DNA from 2 places in the Bacillus stercoris genome. Region 2 is predicted to be linked to the other one. Evidence: riboswitches for the same ligand, from Rfam matches in the RefSeq annotation. Region 2 holds a riboswitch; the other holds the start of a gene.
What was found. Region 2 has a riboswitch for thiamine pyrophosphate ahead of tenA (thiaminase II). Riboswitches for the same ligand answer to the same signal wherever they lie in the genome.
Positions count from the first base shown of each region.

Region 1: another riboswitch for thiamine pyrophosphate. It lies ahead of thiT (energy-coupled thiamine transporter ThiT); the one in region 2 lies ahead of tenA (thiaminase II).

Region 1 is NZ_CP121861.1:1,214,889-1,223,177, reverse strand. It holds tRNA gene QA442_RS06305 (tRNA-Thr) at 1-63, opposite strand, end outside; tRNA gene QA442_RS06300 (tRNA-Val) at 95-170, opposite strand; rRNA gene rrf (5S ribosomal RNA) at 193-308, opposite strand; rRNA gene QA442_RS06290 (23S ribosomal RNA) at 443-3,370, opposite strand; rRNA gene QA442_RS06285 (16S ribosomal RNA) at 3,540-5,089, opposite strand; TPP riboswitch at 5,554-5,655, shown strand; gene thiT (energy-coupled thiamine transporter ThiT) at 5,755-6,333, shown strand; gene QA442_RS06275 (GNAT family N-acetyltransferase) at 6,374-6,895, opposite strand; gene floT (flotillin lipid rafts scaffold protein FloT) at 6,913-8,289, opposite strand, start outside.
Region 2 is NZ_CP121861.1:3,101,871-3,110,159, forward strand. It holds gene thiO (glycine oxidase ThiO) at 1-1,107, opposite strand, end outside; gene tenI (thiazole tautomerase TenI) at 1,091-1,708, opposite strand; gene tenA (thiaminase II) at 1,683-2,393, opposite strand; TPP riboswitch at 2,473-2,581, opposite strand; gene QA442_RS16215 (monovalent cation:proton antiporter family protein) at 2,643-4,487, opposite strand; gene prpE (bis(5'-nucleosyl)-tetraphosphatase PrpE) at 4,722-5,456, shown strand; gene QA442_RS16225 (RluA family pseudouridine synthase) at 5,469-6,368, opposite strand; gene QA442_RS16230 (NAD kinase) at 6,383-7,183, opposite strand; gene yjbM (GTP diphosphokinase) at 7,202-7,837, opposite strand; gene QA442_RS16240 (UPF0738 family protein) at 7,866-8,234, opposite strand.

The DNA of each region.
Region 1 (8,289 bases), 1.9 Mb from region 2:
AGGACTTGAACCCCCAACCTACTGATTACAAGTCAGTTGCTCTACCAATTGAGCTACACCGGCATATATGTAAACCGATATGTATAATAAAGAATGGTGGAGGATGACGGGCTCGAACCGCCGACCCTCTGCTTGTAAGGCAGATGCTCTCCCAGCTGAGCTAATCCTCCATAATTGCACTAACGTGCAATTGCTTGGCGGCGTCCTACTCTCACAGGGGGAAACCCCCGACTACCATCGGCGCTGAAGAGCTTAACTTCCGTGTTCGGTATGGGAACGGGTGTGACCTCTTCGCTATCGCCACCAAACAAATGCCTTCAGGATGAAGGTACTGGGCGTTTCTCACAGGATGTGAGAGCCCTTAGCGGAGTTTCCTTACCTTGTCCGCCTTTAGAGAGGTGTTCTCTCAAAACTAGATAACAGGTATGACATCATTCAAAATGTGGTTAAGTCCTCGATCGATTAGTATCTGTCAGCTCCATGTGTCGCCGCACTTCCACCTCAGACCTATCAACCTGATCATCTTTCAGGGATCTTACTTCCTTGCGGAATGGGAAATCTCATCTTGAGGGGGGCTTCATGCTTAGATGCTTTCAGCACTTATCCCGTCCGCACATAGCTACCCAGCGATGCCCTTGGCAGAACAACTGGTACACCAGCGGTGCGTCCATCCCGGTCCTCTCGTACTAAGGACAGCTCCTCTCAAATTTCCTGCGCCCGCGACGGATAGGGACCGAACTGTCTCACGACGTTCTGAACCCAGCTCGCGTACCGCTTTAATGGGCGAACAGCCCAACCCTTGGGACCGACTACAGCCCCAGGATGCGATGAGCCGACATCGAGGTGCCAAACCTCCCCGTCGATGTGGACTCTTGGGGGAGATAAGCCTGTTATCCCCGGGGTAGCTTTTATCCGTTGAGCGATGGCCCTTCCATGCGGAACCACCGGATCACTAAGCCCGACTTTCGTCCCTGCTCGACTTGTAGGTCTCGCAGTCAAGCTCCCTTGTGCCTTTACACTCTGCGAATGATTTCCAACCATTCTGAGGGAACCTTTGGGCGCCTCCGTTACCTTTTAGGAGGCGACCGCCCCAGTCAAACTGCCCACCTGACACTGTCTCCCCGCCCGATAAGGGCGGCGGGTTAGAAGGTCAATACAGCCAGGGTAGTATCCCACCGATGCCTCCACCGAAGCTGGCGCTCCGGTTTCCAAGGCTCCTACCTATCCTGTACAAGCTGTACCAACATTCAATATCAGGCTGCAGTAAAGCTCCACGGGGTCTTTCCGTCCTGTCGCGGGTAACCTGCATCTTCACAGGTACTATAATTTCACCGAGTCTCTCGTTGAGACAGTGCCCAGATCGTTGCGCCTTTCGTGCGGGTCGGAACTTACCCGACAAGGAATTTCGCTACCTTAGGACCGTTATAGTTACGGCCGCCGTTTACTGGGGCTTCAATTCGCACCTTCGCTTACGCTAAGCGCTCCTCTTAACCTTCCAGCACCGGGCAGGCGTCAGCCCCTATACTTCGCCTTACGGCTTCGCAGAGACCTGTGTTTTTGCTAAACAGTCGCCTGGGCCTATTCACTGCGGCTCTCTCGGGCTTGCACCCTAACAGAGCACCCCTTCTCCCGAAGTTACGGGGTCATTTTGCCGAGTTCCTTAACGAGAGTTCTCTCGATCACCTTAGGATTCTCTCCTCGCCTACCTGTGTCGGTTTGCGGTACGGGCACCTCTCACCTCGCTAGAGGCTTTTCTTGGCAGTGTGGAATCAGGAACTTCGCTACTATATTTCGCTCGCCATCACAGCTCAGCCTTATGGGAAACGGATTTGCCTATTTCCCAGCCTAACTGCTTGGACGCGGATATCCAATACCGCGCTTACCCTATCCTCCTGCGTCCCCCCATTGCTCAAATGGTGAGGAGGTGGTACAGGAATATCAACCTGTTGTCCATCGCCTACGCCTTTCGGCCTCGGCTTAGGTCCCGACTAACCCTGAGCGGACGAGCCTTCCTCAGGAAACCTTAGGCATTCGGTGGAGGGGATTCTCACCCCTCTTTCGCTACTCATACCGGCATTCTCACTTCTAAGCGCTCCACCAGTCCTTCCGGTCTGGCTTCACAGCCCTTAGAACGCTCTCCTACCACTGTTCGAAGAACAGTCCGCAGCTTCGGTGATACGTTTAGCCCCGGTACATTTTCGGCGCAGAGTCACTCGACCAGTGAGCTATTACGCACTCTTTAAATGGTGGCTGCTTCTAAGCCAACATCCTGGTTGTCTAAGCAACTCCACATCCTTTTCCACTTAACGTATACTTTGGGACCTTAGCTGGCGGTCTGGGCTGTTTCCCTTTCGACTACGGATCTTATCACTCGCAGTCTGACTCCCAAGGATAAGTCATTGGCATTCGGAGTTTGACTGAATTCGGTAACCCGGTAGGGGCCCCTAGTCCAATCAGTGCTCTACCTCCAAGACTCTTACCTTGAGGCTAGCCCTAAAGCTATTTCGGAGAGAACCAGCTATCTCCAGGTTCGATTGGCATTTCACCCCTACCCACACCTCATCCCCGCACTTTTCAACGTGCGTGGGTTCGGGCCTCCATTCAGTGTTACCTGAACTTCACCCTGGACATGGGTAGATCACCTGGTTTCGGGTCTACGACCACGTACTCATGCGCCCTATTCAGACTCGCTTTCGCTGCGGCTCCGCATCTTCTGCTTAACCTTGCACGGGATCGTAACTCGCCGGTTCATTCTACAAAAGGCACGCCATCACCCGTTAACGGGCTCTGACTACTTGTAGGCACACGGTTTCAGGATCTCTTTCACTCCCCTTCCGGGGTGCTTTTCACCTTTCCCTCACGGTACTGGTTCACTATCGGTCACTAGGGAGTATTTAGCCTTGGGAGATGGTCCTCCCGGATTCCGACGGAATTTCACGTGTTCCGCCGTACTCAGGATCCACTCAGGAGAGAACGAAGTTTTGACTACAGGGCTGTTACCTCCTATGGCGGGCCTTTCCAGACCTCTTCATCTACCTCGTTCCTTTGTAACTCCGTACAGAGTGTCCTACAACCCCAAGAGGCAAGCCTCTTGGTTTGGGCTAATCCCGTTTCGCTCGCCGCTACTCAGGGAATCGCATTTGCTTTCTCTTCCTCCGGGTACTTAGATGTTTCAGTTCCCCGGGTCTGCCTTCTCATATCCTATGAATTCAGATATGGATACCACTCCATTACGAGTGGTGGGTTTCCCCATTCGGAAATCTCCGGATCAAAGCTTGCTTACAGCTCCCCGAAGCATATCGGTGTTCGTCCCGTCCTTCATCGGCTCCTAGTGCCAAGGCATCCACCGTGCGCCCTTTCTAACTTAACCGTTAAAAAGAATCACTATGTGATATCTTGTATTACTAATTGAATGTGATGTCTACTGTTATCTAGTTTTCAAAGAACACGTTTCGAAGGAATGATCCTTCAAAACTAAACAAGACAGGGAACGTTCTGTTTATAAGACCCAAGGTCTTATATTCCGTAAATATCCTTAGAAAGGAGGTGATCCAGCCGCACCTTCCGATACGGCTACCTTGTTACGACTTCACCCCAATCATCTGTCCCACCTTCGGCGGCTGGCTCCTAAAAGGTTACCTCACCGACTTCGGGTGTTACAAACTCTCGTGGTGTGACGGGCGGTGTGTACAAGGCCCGGGAACGTATTCACCGCGGCATGCTGATCCGCGATTACTAGCGATTCCAGCTTCACGCAGTCGAGTTGCAGACTGCGATCCGAACTGAGAACAGATTTGTGGGATTGGCTTAACCTCGCGGTTTCGCTGCCCTTTGTTCTGTCCATTGTAGCACGTGTGTAGCCCAGGTCATAAGGGGCATGATGATTTGACGTCATCCCCACCTTCCTCCGGTTTGTCATAAGCAGTCACCTTAGAGTGCCCAACTGAATGCTGGCAACTAAGATCAAGGGTTGCGCTCGTTGCGGGACTTAACCCAACATCTCACGACACGAGCTGACGACAACCATGCACCACCTGTCACTCTGCCCCCGAAGGGGACGTCCTATCTCTAGGATTGTCAGAGGATGTCAAGACCTGGTAAGGTTCTTCGCGTTGCTTCGAATTAAACCACATGCTCCACCGCTTGTGCGGGCCCCCGTCAATTCCTTTGAGTTTCAGTCTTGCGACCGTACTCCCCAGGCGGAGTGCTTAATGCGTTAGCTGCAGCACTAAGGGGCGGAAACCCCCTAACACTTAGCACTCATCGTTTACGGCGTGGACTACCAGGGTATCTAATCCTGTTCGCTCCCCACGCTTTCGCTCCTCAGCGTCAGTTACAGACCAGAGAGTCGCCTTCGCCACTGGTGTTCCTCCACATCTCTACGCATTTCACCGCTACACGTGGAATTCCACTCTCCTCTTCTGCACTCAAGTTCCCCAGTTTCCAATGACCCTCCCCGGTTGAGCCGGGGGCTTTCACATCAGACTTAAGAAACCGCCTGCGAGCCCTTTACGCCCAATAATTCCGGACAACGCTTGCCACCTACGTATTACCGCGGCTGCTGGCACGTAGTTAGCCGTGGCTTTCTGGTTAGGTACCGTCAAGGTACCGCCCTATTCGAACGGTACTTGTTCTTCCCTAACAACAGAGCTTTACGATCCGAAAACCTTCATCACTCACGCGGCGTTGCTCCGTCAGACTTTCGTCCATTGCGGAAGATTCCCTACTGCTGCCTCCCGTAGGAGTCTGGGCCGTGTCTCAGTCCCAGTGTGGCCGATCACCCTCTCAGGTCGGCTACGCATCGTTGCCTTGGTGAGCCATTACCTCACCAACTAGCTAATGCGCCGCGGGTCCATCTGTAAGTGGTAGCCGAAGCCACCTTTTATGTTTGAACCATGCGGTTCAAACAAGCATCCGGTATTAGCCCCGGTTTCCCGGAGTTATCCCAGTCTTACAGGCAGGTTACCCACGTGTTACTCACCCGTCCGCCGCTAACATCAGGGAGCAAGCTCCCATCTGTCCGCTCGACTTGCATGTATTAGGCACGCCGCCAGCGTTCGTCCTGAGCCAGGATCAAACTCTCCGATAAGTGGATCACAGGTTAAGTTCACCGCATCCTGCGGCGACACCTGTGTGACCTGCATCGTGCAGGCCCTAGTTTGACTGACTACGCACATCGCTGTGCGATTTATAAAAATGAATTAACAGGTACGTTTTGTCTTGTTTAGTTTTCAAAGATCATTTCGTCACTTCTTAATGAAGCAGCTTTACTAATATAACATTCAGCTTCTTTTTTGTCAACAACTTTTTTGCGTTATTGTTGAAGCTTTTTGTTTGTGTCCGCTGTGCATCAGCGACGTTTAATAATATAACACCTGTGTTTATTTATTGCAATAGTTTTTTTAAAAAATCTATAAAACAAATAAACTATAATCCTCGCCATGATTTCTAAAGCGTGTGTATCATATAATTTTCTTAAAAGAACATATATATCAGTCATGCGATCTTGTTGTTTTTTTCGTTTTCTTGTATAGTAGAAACGAACTAAATACTGATGACCACAAGGGGAGCATTAAAGCTGAGAGTGAGCGGTTTCGTTCTGACCCTTTGAACCTGTTAGTTAACGCTGGCGTAGGGATGTGGCAAAGTCAAATGAATTGCAGATCGTAAAGCAGTGCGTGGAACTTTTCTCATCCTTCCGCGTGCTGCTTTTTTGTTGTCCTTTTGGTTGTCTGTCAATGGAAGGAGATAGATATGAATCAATCTAAGCAACTGGTTCGCCTTATTGAAATTGCCATTATGACAGCGGCAGCCGTTATTTTAGACATTGTCTCGGGAATGTTTCTTAGCATGCCTCAAGGAGGCTCGGTCTCCATCATGATGATTCCGATCTTTTTGATTTCGTTTCGCTGGGGTGTCAAAGCGGGCCTTACTACCGGTTTGTTGACAGGCCTCGTACAAATAGCGATCGGAAACCTATTTGCACAACATCCTGTACAGCTATTGTTGGATTACATTGTTGCGTTCGCAGCAATCGGCATAAGCGGCTGTTTCGCTTTTTCTGTCCGTAAAGCCGCTGTAGCAAAAACAAAAGGGAAATTGATTGTTACAGTGGTCAGCGCAGTTTTTATCGGCAGTTTCCTGCGCTATGCCGCGCATGTCATTTCAGGAGCTGTGTTTTTCGGCAGCTTCGCTCCAAAAGGAACGCCGGTATGGATTTATTCTTTAACTTATAATGCGACTTATATGGTTCCTTCATTCATTATTTGCGCCATTGTCCTATGTTTATTATTTATGACAGCACCACGTTTACTCAAAGCTGACAAAGCTTAAAAGTGACAATCCCCCAGCGAATTCCGCTGGGGGATTTTTGTTATCTGTTAAGGAGTGTTTTTAAAGCAGAAAGATCCGGCCAGCCAAGGCCCGCTTCTTTCAGCCTTACTCCGGCAATTTCAAAGCTGTCCTCCGATACTCTTTCAGGAGAATAGGACTGATAAAATATAATCGAGGGGTTCTGCTCAATGACCCAAACAAACATGCTCGAAAAGCCATGTTGAAGCAAAAACTCTGCTCCTTTTGTTAAGAGCGCCCTCCCTGCACCTTGCCGCTGGTGCTCTTCCAGAAGGTAAATAGCATATAGCTCGCCGTCATAGCCTTCTTGTTCAGAGCGAATAGGTCCAAATGAAGCAAAGCCGAATACTGAACCCTTTTCATCCTGGGCAACAAATACTCCCTTTAACGAGCGGCTTTTCCATTTGTCTTCAAATTCCTTATAGTTCAGGCTGTTTAAATAATCAGCCGGGATAATTTCGTGGTATGTTGTCCTCCAACTGTCTACATGCACCTTTGCAATGTCCTTTATATCATCTAACCTCGCTTCACGTACAGTTACCATCCGGTTATGTCCTTTCCTTACTCTGATTTTTGGACCGTTTTGGCTTCTTTGATTTCATTTGTTAATTCATTAATGCTTTGTTTTACGTTTCCTTTTCCTGAAAAGTTCTCAATCATTTCTTTTACGTCAATTCCTGAGGATGCTTTTAAACTTTCTTGCAGACTTGACATTAGGTTCGTCGCATAGCTGGTTACTTTGTTTGCGCCGCTTGATTCACCGCTTCCTCCTGTATCTACAACGGTGATTTTATCAATATTTGAAAGAGGAGCCGCTGCTTGTTTCGCGTATTCCGGAAGCATTTTGACGATCATATCGAAAATCGCCGCCTGCCCGTACTGTTCAAAGGCAGCCGCAATTTTCTCTTTTGCTTCCGCTTCCGCAAGACCTTTCAGGCGGATAACCTCAGCCTCTGTTTCTCCTTTTGCCTTTTCAGCTTCTGCTTTGGCTAGCCCGTCAATTCTTACTTTTTCCGCCTCAGCCTTTGCCATTGCTTCTATACTGTACTTCTTGGCATCGGCTTCCGCTAGCTGTTTGGCTTTCTCAGCTGCTGCGGACTGCTCAACAGAATAACGGTCTGCATCGGCTTTTTTCTTCACCTCTGAGTCGTATTGACGTTCACGGCGAAGAATTTCTTTTTCTTCTAGTTCTATTTGCTTTTGGCGTTCGATAATTTTAACCTGCATTTCCTGTTCTGTGACTTGCTGGCGCGCTCTGGCTGTCTCTAAATCATATGCTTGGTCAGCATTCGCTTTTGCCGTATCTTGGTCTCTGCGGAATTCAGCCATTTTGAGCTGATTGATTTTTTCAGCTTCAGCGATTTCCGTCGCCCGTTCAAGTTCAGATTTCTTTGCATCTTTATCGGCTTCTGCCCGCTTAATCCGGGTTTCTTTATCAGCCTCTGCTGTTGCGATATCAGCATCGCGTTTTACTTGGGCAATTCTCGGTTTCCCTAATGATTCAAGATAACCGTTTTTATCACGTACATCTTTAATGGTAAACGAGACGATTACAAGCCCCATTTTCGCGAGATCCTGTGAAGCGACACGCTGCACCTCTTGAGAGAATTTTTCTCTGTTTTTATAGATTTCTTCTACTGTCATTGAGCCGAGAATGGAACGAAGGTGGCCTTCTAAAACCTCTCGCGCTTCCTGCTCACGATCGTCTTTTGATTTCCCTAAAAATTGTTCAGCTGCTGTAGCTATTTCGCCTATAGAACCGCCGATTTTAATAATCGCAGTTCCATCGGCCATTACAGGCACTCCTTGCTCTGTATAGACTTCAGGTGTCGAAACATCAAGTTTGCTTGATAGTAAGCTTAGCGGCTCTGCCTGCTGGAAGACGGGAAAGACAAAGGTTCCTCCGCCGCGGACGATTTTGAGACGGTTGCCGCCTTC
Region 2 (8,289 bases):
TATCTGAACCGCCTCCTTGCGATCAATTCGGAATGCGTGCAGCCAGTCTTGGTTGACCTCTTTATTCATGATGAGATCACTGATCAAAGCGCCAGTTGCAGGAGCAAGCAGGATCCCATTTCTGAAATGGCCCGCCGCAAATAAAATACGGCTGTCCTCAGGATGTCTGCCGATGTACGGTTTTCCATCCTTTGTTCCCGGCCGGAGTCCCGCCCAAAAACGATCCACCTTCATATTTTGTATAGCCGGCAGCATGGTTTTCGCTTTTTTCATAACCGACTCCAATCCGCCAAGATCAGGTGTTTCACTCCAGTCCCCAGGCTTCATTGTCGCGCCGACAACAAGTCTGCCGCTTTTTCTCGGTACGATATAGCAATGGTCATGATAAAGCGTTTTTGTCAGCGGGATATCATCATTCCAAACGGACAGGCACTCCCCTTTTACAGGAAAAAATGTGTTGTTCAGCCCGAGCTGTTTAAAAAACACCCCGCTCCACACCCCGCTGGCAACGACAACATGATTAGCCCATACATCTCCGCTCGGGGTCTTGATGGACAGAGCTTCACCGTCACGTTCGACATGCAGGACAGGCGTATGCTCAAAAATCTCCGCCCCAAGCGCTTTCGCTGCTTTCGCATATGCCTTGCAAACGTAATAAGGCTCAACATGCACATCATCCTGGATAAAAGATGCACCCAAGATGTCACCAGACGCATGCGGCTCTTTTTCTAAAACCTCTTCTTTTGTATACCAGGTGACAGAGTCCAAATCGTCCATCTGTCTCAGCCTCAGCACATCTTCTTCAGAAAATGCAAGCTTAAACATACCGCCGTTATGCTGCCTGATGTCCACACCGGATAATGCATAAAGCTCTTCTTCCAGACCTTTGTACAGACGCTGGCTGTGCATAGCGAAATCAAAAAACGCGTCACGTTCCTCGCATTCGGCATGGGCGCCCAGCATTCCGGCAGCGGCACTTGTCGTTCTGCCGCCCATTGTTCCGCTTTCAAATAATGCGATGCTTTTGTTTTCCTTTGCCAAATGATAAGCAATCGCGGAACCGATAATTCCGCCTCCAATCACCACTGCTTCATAATGCCTTTTCATAGCGCATCTCCTTTAGCTTGCGGGAATATCGTCTGGCTGCTTCCAAGGGCTCAGCGGCAGAGAAAATTCCTGACATGACAGCGATGCCGTCCGCCCCTGCTTGTTTTACGTCTCTTACCCTTTCCGGTGTCATCCCCCCGATGGCTATGACCGGGATGGAAATCCGCTGTTTGATATCTGACAGCAAAGACACCCCTCTGCCTTCAAGGCCCTTTTTGCAATCCGTTTCAAACACATGGCCGAACAGCACGTAGTCGGCGTCTTCCTTTTCTGCTTGAACCGCTTCCTCCAGTGAATGCACCGACCTCCCGATATGAAGGTGTGGAAACCTGGCTCTGACCTGCTTCGGTGAAAAGCTGGTGCTTGGCAGCTGTACGCGATGAATAGTAGAAAAAAGTGCAATATCCACGCGCCCGTTCATCACCAGTTTTCGTTTATCTATACCGCCTTTAAAAATAAGCTCGAGCAGTTTCAAAATATCCGCCGCCGATTTTGAGCGTTCACGAATATGAATAAAATCAACTTCATTCTGAATCGTAATGATGGTTCTCGCTAACTCTTCTACCGGCTTGCTGTCATCCGTTATGGCGTGAAGCTCCACATTCCTCCACCTCTTTTATGGCGCTGTCAGACCAGCCTTCTTTTCGATAGGCCATTCCCCAAAATTGATATTCATAGTAGCTGGAGATGACAAAATTCTCTTTCATCTGTGCACGCACTTCCTCCGTGCTGTTTTCCGCCAGCTCATCAAAGCGGTTGATTTGCTCCTCGACCTGTTGTCTAAACCAGTCACCGCCGTACGTCCCAATCCACTTTTGATAAATCGGATGCCCTGGATCGCAATGCAGCAATTTCTCACCAACCTCGTAATAAAGCCAGTAGCATGGCAGCAGGGCCGCTAAGATTTCTGCGAAATTCCCGCTCAAAACCGAACGGTACATATGGGATGTATAAGAGTACGCCGTAGGAGACGGCTTAAACGCCTTACGCTCTTCCTCGCTAATTTCCAACAGCTCGGCAAACTCGCGATGAAGCGCCATTTCCGCCTCATATGTACCTTGGGCATGGCTTGCCATCCGCCCCGTTGTATAAAGGTCCTTCGCATAAGCAGCGCCAAATGACTGCACCTTTGCAAAATGCGTTAAGTAATAGGAATCCTGAAGCACATAGTATTTAAAACGGTCAATCGGAAGCGTTCCGTCACCGATTCCTTGAACGAACGGATGGACAAAGCTCCCCTCCCACCATTCTGCGGCTGCGCTGCGACATTCTTCTGAAAACTTCACAAATCATTCCCCCTCTGATAAATAAAAAAACCACTTTCCCGCAAGGAAAAGTGGTTTGGAATTGGCATAGTAAAATAACACAAATACCGCTCCACTTCCCTACGCAGGTCTGAACCTGTTCAAGTTATGAGGGTCTAAAAGTCACACTTTTATCTCAGCCCTTATGAAGGACACCCCTAGTGGTTAAACGAATACATATTGAATTGTTCTGCACCTCTATATTAACACGAATCCTTATTTGGTCAAGATTTATCCTTCCAATGTTTTCTTAAGATCCGTTACATATCCCCGAGATCCGGTGACAATTAAGCGGTCTCCAAGTTTCAGCCTTGTATCCCCATGAGGAACGATGCTGTCTACACCTCTGAAAATCCTGACAAAGATGACGTCGCCGGTTAAAGGGAATTCCCGTAATATCACACCGTCGTATTTACTGTTCTCCATATTAATTTGATACAGGGAAGACTCCTGGTTCGTGAGCAGCTTCATGACGCCAGGCGCTTCAATCAGAGCGCGGAGCAGCGTTTTTGTCGACAGCAGAATAGAAAAGATGCTGATTCCCTGCTCCTTCAGAACTGCTTCATGCTCCGGTGATCCTACGCTTGCAATGACTCTTTCTGTGCCTTTTTCTTTTGCAAGTAATGCAATGTCTGCATTCATATCTTCATTCCCGGTCGCCACAACGAGGATATCCGTTTCAAAAATGCCGAGTGATTCAAGCGTCTCGTGTTCATAGTCAGAAATTGTTTCAACAGCAAACACTGATTCCGACAGCTTTTCCTCTGCATTCTCTTGGTAGACGTGCACAACACGCACGTCATACTCTTCCTCTGGCAATTCAAGTGTGACAGGCAAAGTCATTTGATTGGCGCCGATGAACGTAATCGTCTTTTTCTCCTCCGGCTGCTCTTCCCGTTTGTACAACTTTTTAAAACAGATCGGCGTAAAAATACTTGCGATGACAGCTACTAAAATGAGCGCTCCTGACATATTTGCGCTGATCACGTGAAGCTGCTGGCCGATTGTTGCAGCGGCAATCACGAGCGAAAGCGTTGATGTCAGCAGGAAACCGGACGCGAAAATGGTTCGGTTATCATACCACTTCTTTAGGTACATGACAGGAATGATTTTGCTCACTAACAGCGCCAGAAGCAGAAGCGGGATCATGATTAAAATTGTTTTATCCTGGAAAAGAGTCCAAATATCAAGCTTCACACCGACCATCACGAAGAAAATCGGTATTAAGAACCCATAACCGAATGAGTCTAGCTGCTGAACAAGTTCTTTGTTTGGCGAAAGCAGGGAAACAAGAACCCCCGCTAAGAAAGCGCCGAGAATATTTTCCGCCCCAAGTGATTCAGACAGGGCAACGAGTACAATAATTAACGTAAAAATGGCACGCGTCCCAATCTGGATCGTCCCTTTTGACATGGATTGAACAAAAGAGCGATGTTTGAAGACCCTGCCAAAAAAGTAAAGCACCACTCCGGCCGCAAACAGGATCATCAGGAGCCACATGTTTCCGCTGTCCTCTCCGTATAAAGAAGAAAAAACAGCAAGAAGAATCATCGTAGCCAAATCAGCAATAACAGCAACGAGCAAAATAATCTGCCCGATATTCGAATTCATGATCCGTTCTTCTTTTAATGTTGGAACGACAACGCCTAACGAAATCGTTGAAATAATCAGGGTCATCAAAAATGCATTTTGAATAAAACCCGCCAAGACGAAGCCATAGGACAGCAGCAATGATAAAATAAAAATACCGACGAAAATAATAGATGCCGCAGCAAACGTATTAGGCGCTTCCTTACCGTTCGGCAGGAGCTGCTTTTTCTTCCCTTTCTCAAAAGATGAAAAATCAATTTCAAGCCCGCTTAAAAACATTAAAAAGATAAATCCGAGCATAGAGAGTGTTTGGAGCCAGGTGTCACCCTCCACAACTAAATTAAGGCCGCTTTTCCCAATAATCAGCCCCATAATGATTTCAGCAACAACAACCGGGATGCTGAGTTTAAACCGATGCAAAAGGATGGGTGTCAAAAATGCAACGATAAGTACAACAACTAAAGATGCGACAGATGTATGCGCCATAATCAGAACCTCCTTTTTTAGTCAGGGTTATGCTAGTTCTCAATCAAAGAACAAAACCTCATTTTTAAAAAACATAACGCGATTTTAACAAGGGTTATGATGAAAAATAAAGTGATAAGCTCTTAATCCTGTTTAGAAAATGATTCTTCTTCTATAATTTGCACATAAAAGCTTGTGATGACTCACAACACTTTGCTTCATAATAAATAAAACAATCGGTAAGGAGGATACCGCATGGTTTACGATATCATCAGCGATATTCATGGCTGCTATGACGAAATGACTGCATTAATCCAAAAGCTTGGTTATACAATCAAAAATGGAGTACCTGTCCACGAAGAAGGCAGGGTGCTTGTTTTTGCCGGAGATTTAACTGACAGAGGGCCCAAATCGATAGAGGTCATCCGATTTGTAGCCAGCGCTTACGAAAAAGGTGCTGTACGTTATGTCCCGGGAAACCATTGCAATAAGCTGTACCGCTACTTAAAAGGCAATCCGGTAAAAGTGATGCATGGTCTCGAAACAACAGCGGCAGAGCTTGAGGAACTTTCCAAGGATGAGAGAAAATCAGTCAGCGAACAGTTTATGAAGCTGTACGAAACAGCGCCGCTTTACGACATCTTACATAATGGAGAATTGGTTGTCGCCCATGCTGGCATAAGAGCTGACGATATTGGCAAATATACCCGCAGAGTGAAGGACTTTGTGCTTTACGGTGATGTGACAGGTGAAACATATCCGGACGGCAGACCCGTCAGGCGTGATTGGGCGGCAGCCTATAACGGGAAGGCTTGGGTGGTATACGGCCATACACCAGTGAAAGAGCCTTGGAAGGTTAATCGCACCATCAACATTGATACAGGCTGCGTGTTCGGAAATAAATTGACAGGCTTTCGCTTTCCAGAAATAGAAACCGTCTCTGTTCCAAGCTCCCTGCCTTACGACGAATCAAGATTTCGTCCCATATAAAAAAGGAGAGAATCAATGATTCTCTCCTTTTATCAGTTTTCTCATATCCTGAGGCAATGAAGCATGAAACGTCATGTTCTCCTGTGTCAGCGGATGGATAAACGAAAGATGCTCGCTGTGCAGAGCCTGCCGGCCAATGTCCCGTCTCGTTCCGCCGTACAGTGTGTCGCCGCACAACGGGTGCCCGAGATAGCTCATATGAACACGAATTTGATGGGTTCGTCCAGTCTCAAGCTGCAACGTCACCGAGCTCATATCGTCATGTGCACATGTGACATAAAAATGCGTAACAGCCTTCTGGCCGTCTGGCGTTACCGTCCGTTCAATTATACTGTCAGGATGTCTGCCGATCGCGGCATCGACTGTTCCCTCCATCTGCGCCATCCGCCCATGAACCACTGCTGCATACCGGCGTTTCACGAGTCCGTTTTTTTGCGCTGACGATAAAATGGAGTGGGCAAATCGATGCTTGGCAACAAGCATGACTCCCGATGTATCCCGGTCTAGCCGGGTGACAAGATGAACTGTCGCCCTCACTCCGTTTTTTTGATAATGATGAATAATTCCATTGGCAATGCTGCCGGAGGGGTGCTCTCTCGAAGGGATTGATGACACATACGGCTGCTTGTTTATCACAAGCACATGTTCATCCTCATAAAGAATATCGAGCGGAACAGGCTCTGCCAGCAGCGTCTCGCTCACCTGTTCCTCAGGAAACTTCACGATAAGAAGATCTCCCTCTTTCAAAATGGCTTTAACCGTCACATGCTCGCCGTTGATCAGCAGGTCTCCCCCGCCAAACTTAATATCGGTCAGCAGACGTTTTGAAATTCCGAGTTCACCGGCATATTCTTTTACAGTCATCCCGTCCTCGGCGGAAGTAATGTACTTTCTGATATAAAAATGCTCCACGATACGTCCTCTTTCTATTCACCTTTTCCAATAAACGAATCCTGGACTCTTTTCCAAAATGGAAACGGACGGAATCTCGCAAACCGCACTTTTTCGGATGCAACCTGGCAGCGGATCGACTTCACATCCTTATGAAGAAGGGTTAAATGGTCAATCGTCACTTGAAAGTCAACTTCGTTTCTCGGCTTAATCATGCAATCATGATGGGATGGGAGAAGCAGAGGTGATCCGACCGTACGGAACACGCGGTTATTAATAGATGCCATTTCCGCAAGCTGGATCGCCCTGATAGACGGATGGATTATCGCTCCGCCCAGCGCCTTATTGTAGGCTGTGCTGCCTGATGGCGTTGACAGGCAGAGGCCGTCGCCCCGGAAGGTTTCAAAGAGCTGCCCCTTGATTTCCACATCAGCAACAAGGCTTCCTTCTATGCTTTTAATCGTACATTCATTCAAGGCTAAGTATCTTTCTTCCCGCTCGTTTTCGTGATAGGTCACAATGACTTCGAGAAGCGGATATTCGACAGTATGATACGGCGTTTTCGCAATTGCGAGAACAAGTTTTTCAATTTCATGAGGAACCCAGTCGGCATAAAACCCCAGATGACCTGTGTGAACACCGACAAATGCTGTTTTGTCCAAGCGGTCGCTGTATCTGTGAAAAGCATACAAAAGCGTTCCGTCGCCTCCGACCGAAATAACGATTTCCGGTTCATTTTCATCCAGTTCCATATCAAAATCCAATAAATACGCCTGTATTTTGCTTTTCAGCGTATCAGAAACTTGATCTCCTTTTGATGATACGGCAAATTTCATGCTCTTCTTCCCCTTTACCTATTGTTGCTCGCTTCCTTTTTTCTTTCTTGAAAAGGCAGCTTGAGCTTCCTGTACTTCACCCCTGATCTCCGACATCTCTTCGTCAAGCCGGGAAGCCGCTTCAGAAGCGCGCTGAAGCCTTAGTTTCACTTTTTCAGGAATGTTTCCGCTGTATTTATAATTCAATGAATGCTCAATGGTCGCCCAAAAATTCATCGCCAGTGTTCGGATCTGTATTTCCACGAGAACATGCTTTTCCCCGGACACCGTCTGCAAAGGATATAGTACAACAAGATGATAAGACCGGTATCCGCTCTCTTTATGTTCCGCAATATAATCCCTCTGATCCACAACGGTGAAATCTTTTCTGGCAAAAAGCATCTCTTTTACGATTTGGATGTCATCGACAAATTGGCACATGATTCTAAGGCCAGCGATATCCTGCATGGTTTCAATTTCATGCAGCGGTATGCTTTTCCGTCTCGCTTTTTCAAGTATGCTTGCCACAGGCTTGACGCGTCCGGTCACAAATTCGATCGGTGAATGGTCGTCCTCGTATTCATATAGTGTGCGGATCCCCTTGAGCTTCACTTTCAACTCTTCGACAGCCTGGCGGTACGGCACTAAAAAACGCTCCCATTGTTTGTCATCCATCATACATCCCCCAATTCCGAACCAGTTTCTATAAAAACACGCGTTTCACTTTTTCTTCCATCTCTTCTCCATAGTTTGCGTTATCTTTTATATTTTCTAAAAGATATTCCAGCTCCTCATGCAGGCCTGCCAGTTCAATCGTTTGGTCTCCTGCCTCTAATAAGACCGGTATTTTTTGTGCATGGGCCTGCTTCAATTCCGGCCATACATGTTCCTTTATAATGACATATTCAAAAGAATCAGCTAATTCAATTATGTATACAAAAGCAAAGTGGTCAGAATCAACAAGCATTTGACCTGACGGCTTGCGTGCTGCTTCGTCTCCTTCTGTCTGACAGGCAAGGCGAAGCTGATCATCCGATAATGTTGCGTTCAAAATTTCGATTCTGTTTTGCATAATGCTCTCCTTTTTAAACAAAGTTCAGATTCATTTTATCATATCAAGCTCGATA